DNA from 2 places in the Arthrobacter humicola genome. Region 2 is predicted to be linked to the other one. Evidence: riboswitches for the same ligand, from Rfam matches in the RefSeq annotation. Region 2 holds a riboswitch; the other holds the start of a gene.
What was found. A riboswitch is a leader RNA that binds a small molecule or an ion and turns the genes downstream of it on or off. The one in region 2 is predicted to bind thiamine pyrophosphate.

Region 1: it holds a riboswitch for thiamine pyrophosphate, as region 2 does, so the genes downstream of both, thiO (glycine oxidase ThiO) here and ABD243_RS00235 (ECF transporter S component) in region 2, are expected to answer to the same signal.

The regions. Positions count from the first base shown of each region.
Region 1 covers NZ_BAAAQB010000038.1:26,912-29,774, reverse strand. The annotation lists gene thiS (sulfur carrier protein ThiS) at 1-5, opposite strand, end outside; gene thiO (glycine oxidase ThiO) at 2-1,363, opposite strand; TPP riboswitch at 1,357-1,477, opposite strand; gene thiE (thiamine phosphate synthase) at 1,504-2,211, shown strand; gene ABD243_RS14830 (ferritin-like fold-containing protein) at 2,248-2,863, opposite strand, start outside.
Region 2 covers NZ_BAAAQB010000001.1:54,754-57,616, forward strand. The annotation lists gene ABD243_RS00225 (DUF4386 family protein) at 1-49, shown strand, start outside; gene ABD243_RS00230 (heme-degrading domain-containing protein) at 46-591, opposite strand; TPP riboswitch at 777-920, shown strand; gene ABD243_RS00235 (ECF transporter S component) at 987-1,634, shown strand; gene ABD243_RS00240 (ABC transporter ATP-binding protein) at 1,690-2,863, shown strand, end outside.

The DNA.
Region 1 (2,863 bases), on a different contig from region 2:
TTCATGCTGCTTCCTTGTTGGGGCTGTCCCCGGACGCATCCGGGGTGCGGGAGAAACGGTCGGGGCGGAACCCGGCCCAGCGCGGGTCCGGCATACCGTCCATGAGTTGACGACAGACGACGGCGGCTGCCGGGGTCAGCAGGACACCGTGCCGGAAGAATCCCGTGGCGATGATGAGGCCCGGGACGTCCCCGCCTTCCGGGCGCGAGACGCGCCCCAGCATCGGGGCGTTGTCCGGTGTGCCGGGGCGGCCGCGCGCCGTGGCTTCGAGTAGTTCCAGCTCGGCTACAGCGGGCACCAGCTGCTGAGCGTCTCGGAGCAGCTGGTAGACGCCGCCGGCGGAAACAGCGTGCGGATCCGACGGGCCGTCTTCGCGCTGGGTGGCGCCGATCACCACAGTGCCGTCCTGCCGCGGGACGATATACACCGGCACCCCGCGCACCATGCCACGCACGGTGGCCGTAAGCAGTGGTTGCAGGTGCGCGGGCACGCGAAGCCGAAGGATGTCGCCGTAGACCGGCCGCAGCGGGAGTTTCAGTCCAGCGGGCAGCCCGTCAAGGTCGGGGGCGCCGAGCCCGTTGGCGACCACGGTTTCCGCGGCCCGCACGGAACCGCCGCCCGCGAGCCGGACACCGGCGACGCGTCCGTCCTCCCACAGCAGCCCCGCCGCGCGCCGACGGACGAATCTGCAGCGGCCCTCCGCGTCGAGCAGCCTGGTAAGCCGGGCAATCAGCATGCGGGGGTCCACCTGGTGGTCGGCCGGGATATCGAATGCGCACGAGATACCGGGGCTGAGCAAAGGTTCCCGGCTGCGGGCCTCGCGCACGGTCAGGGGCTCCACGGTGAGGCCGGAGTCCTGCTGGACTTCCCTCAGGTCCGCGAGCGCGCGCCGGTCCGCCGCGTCGGCACCGACGGCGAGGGTCGGCGTCGTCAGGTAGCCGGTACTGGACCCTGCCCGGGATCCCGGGCCGCTGGCGGCACTGGCATCGGCGTCGATCCCGGCACCGGCATCGATCCCGGCCACGAAGGCGGGCCACAGCCGGGAGGACTCGAGCATCAGTTCCAGGAGCTGTTCTTCCTGATAGTGCAGTTCGCTGACGGGGGCCAGCATTCCGGCGGCGGCCCAGCTGGCCCCGCTGCCGGGCGCGTCATCGATCAACACCACGGACCGGCCCGCACGGCTGGCCTCGAACGCGATGCCGTGGCCGATCACCCCGCCGCCGATCACCGCAACGTCAACAGCGACGTCCTGTGCGGATGTGTCCTGTGCGGTGAGGTCCTCTGCGGAACCGGGGCCCGTGTCACAAACCCGGTAGGCGGCGTCATCTGCGGCTTCGGCTTCACGGCTGGTTCTTGTGCCCATAAAAAATTCCTTCCCTACGCCGGTACTAGCCGGATCAGGTCAAGCGGTCGGCTCTGACGCCCTCTCAGCCGTGCAGCGATGACGTGGCCGCTGCGGGCTCCCGCGGTATGCGCCCAGTTTAGAGGAACTAGGCTGGTGTCATGAGCCAGGACTCCCTCCACACCACCGCCCGCCTCTACTTGTGCACCGACGCCCGGCAGGACCGCGGCGACTTCGAGGACTTTGTGGACGCCGCATTCGCCGGCGGGGTGGACATCATCCAGCTGCGCGACAAGTCGCTTGAGGCGGCCGAGGAACTGGAGCTCCTGGAGGTCCTGCACACCGCAGCGCAGCGGCACGGACGGCTCTGGGCCGTCAATGACCGGGCGGACATCGCCTCTTTGTCCGGGGCTCCGGTGTTCCACATCGGGCAGAAGGATATTTCGCTCGACGCCGCCCGCGGCCTCCTCGGCAAGAAAACCATAGTCGGATTGTCCACCCACAGCCCGGAGCAGGTGGACGCTGCCATTGCGTCCTCCCCCGGCCGCAAGGGACTCGACTACTTCTGTGTGGGACCCGTGTGGGCCACTCCCACCAAGCCTGGACGCGCCGCCGTCGGCCTCGACCTGGTGCGTTACGCCGCCGAGGCGACCGGCCGGGCGGATGGGGAGGGAACCGGCACGGTCGACGGCCGGGTCGAAAGCTTGTTGCCGTGGTTCGCGATCGGCGGCATCGACCTCGGCAATGTTGAGCAGGTAGTCGACGCCGGTGCCCGCCGGATCGTCGTGGTCCGGGCAATCACCGACGCCGATGATCCGGCCCACGCAGCCGGCGCACTGCTGGCGGCGCTGGATGCCGCCGATTCCTGAACAGGTTCCGTTCGGGTTTCCGCCCCGGCGGCGGAGCTACCCCGCCAGTCCCAGCGCGGCCATCCGGCGCGAGTGGTTTGTGGCGAGTTCGGCCGTCAGCGCCCTGACCAGTTCCCTGGCGCCGGCGTCGTCCAGGCCTGAGAGCCCGCCGAGGAAGGCGTGTTCGAGACTGACCCGCTGGGCCTGGGTCAGTGCCTCGCCCAGCAGGCGCCTGGCCCACAGCGCCAGGCGCGACGCCAGCCGGGGGTCATCGGCCAGGGCCGCCTTGAGCCGCTCCTGCAGCACGGCCGTGGCCTCCTCGGCGGACTGGATCTGCTCGATCAGTTCCCCCGTCGCGGCGTCGACGTGCCTGGCGACGGCACGGTAGAAGTCCGCGGAGACGGTGTCGATCACGTAGGCCTTCATGAGGGATTCGTACCAGTCCGCCGGGCGTGTGCGCTCATGGAAGTGGTCCACGGACGGCTGGAACGGCAGCATGGCGGCCTCCGTGTCCAGGCCCATGGCCTCGAGCCTGGCCCGGACGAGTTCGTAGTGCTGGAACTCGACCACCGCGATCCTGCCCAGCACCGCACGGTCATGCAGCGTGGGTGAATAGCGGGCGTCCGAGGACAGCCGTTCGAAGGCCGAAAGCTCCCCGTACGCCATCACTCCC
Region 2 (2,863 bases):
GATCCGGCTGTCCCGGAGGACGCCGCGCGCGGACGGCGCCGCCGCCTAAGCTCCCGGCGTGAGGACCGTCCGTAAAGCCTCGACCACGAGGTCGTGGTCTGCCTTCTGCGGCAGCCCGGAGACAGTCACGACGGCTACGGCACCGGTGCCGCGCACGTAGATGGGGAACGCTCCGCCGTGGGCGGCGAACTCCATCTGATCGAACCAGGCGTTGTCCTCGATCCTTCCGCCGGCAGCGCGGGCCCGGAGGCCCACCAGCAGGGACGGGACCTCGTAGCGCTGGGCCGTGCGCTTCTTGGCGTTGATCCAGCGTTCGTTGTCCGGAGTGGCGCCGTCCAGCGCCGCGTGGAAGAGCACCTGCTCGCCCTTGGTGATGTCGACGGCGATGGGCAGCGAGCGTTGCCTGCCCAGTTCGACCAGGAGCAGCCCGAGGTCCAGGGCATCGTCCTTGCTGAACGATGCGAACTGGAGCGCATCCATTTCGGCCAGCACGCCGCCAATGAGCGCCGCCAGGGAACCGTGCGGTTGCGGCTCGCTCGAGTCCGGGTCGTACTCGGAGGAGGGATCTGGCGTGGCCGGTGTGTGCGTCAAAATGGTCCAGCTTTCCGTGGGCGACAAGGCCGCCCGCTCGCGGGTCCGGGGGCCGACACGTCGACTCTACCAAGCGGCTCTTCCCGGCCGCGGGGAGCGCCTGGGGCAGGCCGCGGATTGTGACAGCACTCCACTGATAACCCGGGCCGTTCGGGTGTAAACTGAGCCAGCCCACAAGGGCGAAATAATTACGACAGGGGAGCGCCGCCGTCGGGCATCGCCGGAATAGTCCGGGGAAACCAGTGGTGGGCGCTGAGAGTGCGGACAGCCGCAGACCCTCGAACCTGATCCGGTTAGTACCGGCGCAAGGGAGTCGAGTTCTCAGGGTGCGCGGAGGGCGGCGGAAGCCGAGGCCGGCCGGAGCACCCTCCCCTCCTGTTCCTCAGGAGGACGACATGACAGATATTTCAGCACAGCATGGTTCCAGCAGCCGTTCATCGGCCCGGCGCACCTACAACTGGCGTGTGGTGGACATTGTGGTTGCCGCCTTGATCGCCGTCGCCGGGGGCGTCATCTTCTGGGCCTGGGATCAGGGCGCGAACCTGATTTCCACCCCGGTCAACGCGATCTACCCGCCGCTCAGCGGACTCTACGCCGGCGGATGGATGATCCCGGCAGTGCTCGGCATGCTCATCATCCGCAAGCCTGGGGCAGCCCTCTTCTGCGAGACGGTGGCGGCCACGGGCGAGCTGATCATGGGCTCGCAGTACGGCACCACGGTCCTGATCTCCGGAGTGCTGCAGGGCCTCGGCGCGGAACTGGTGTTCGCGGCCTTCCTCTACAAGAAGTTCAACCTCCCGGTGTCCCTCCTGGCCGGAGCCGGCGCGGGCCTCTTCTGCGGCCTGAACGACTCCTTCCTGCCGTGGGGCTGGAACATTGCCTACGAAGCCGGCGACAAGCTCGCCTACATCGTCTTCACCACCATCTCCGGCGCCGTGATTGCCGGCGGACTGTCCTGGCTCGCCACCCGCGGCCTGGCCAAGACCGGCGTGCTGGGCTCCTTTGCCTCCCGCAAGGCCGCCACGGAGCCTGTCTTCTCCTGAACCACGTTCCTGCACCCACTCCGGAACGGCCCTCTTGGAATTGCACAGGCGACTCATGACATCTTCACCAGGCGTACGCCCGGCCGCCGTCACAGCCCGCGGCTGGGGCTGGCGGCACGCCGGAAGGCTCCGGCCTGCGGTCAGCGGACTTGACCTGGACATCCGGCCGGGGGAGCGCGTGCTCCTGCTGGGCCCGTCCGGCGCCGGCAAATCGACGCTGCTCCACGCCCTAGCGGGTGTGCTCGGGGACAGCACGGCGGGGGAAGCCGGCGACGCCGAAGAATCCGACGAGTCCGGCAGCCTGCTGATCGATGGCGCTGTGCCCCGGGCGCAGCGCGGCCGCGCCGGGCTCGTGCAGCAGGACCCGGAAACCCAGGTGGTGCTATCGCGCCTCGGCGACGACGTCGCCTTCGGCGCCGAAAACCTCTCTGTCCCGGCCGGGGAGATCTGGCCGCGGGTCCGCGAGGCGCTCGACGACGTCGGGCTGGGCTGGCTGCCGCTGGACCACCCGACGTCGGCGCTGTCCGGCGGCCAAAAGCAGCGCCTGGCGCTCGCCGGGATCCTCGCGATGCGGCCGGGGTTGCTGCTGCTCGACGAGCCCACCGCCAACCTGGATCCCGCCGGCGTCCTGGAAGTCCGCGATGCCGTTGGCCGCTGCCTGGACAAGACCGGCGCCACCCTGGTGGTGGTGGAGCACCGTGTGGCTGTCTGGAAGGACCTCGTGGACCGGATCGTGGTGCTGCAGCCCGGGTCCGCCACGGACTCCGCGGTCCTGATTGACGGGCCGCCGGACCAGGTCCTGGCCGAGGCGCGGGACATGCTCATCGGTGCGGGCGTCTGGGTGCCCGGCTACGTGCCCGCAACACGTACCCGGACCGCCCCGGCCTCCGGGCAGCTCCTGCTCTCATCGGACGCCCTCGCGGTCTCCCGCGAGCGGCCGCGGCGGGCTGGACTGCGCCAGGGTTTCCGCACGATTGCGCCGCGCCCCGTGCAATCCGGGGTCATGGCCCGGGTCCGCGCCGGAGAGGCCTTGACCATCACCGGGCAGAACGGTTCGGGCAAGTCGACCCTGGCACTGACGCTCGCCGGCCTCCTGCGCCCCGTGGCGGGGACGGTCTCCGCCACGACGGAACTCAGTGGTTGCGCCAATGGTCGCGTAGGCGATGGCGCCGGGACCGACCCGTACCGGTGGAAAGCCCAGCAGCTGATCGCCAGGATCGGGACCGTGT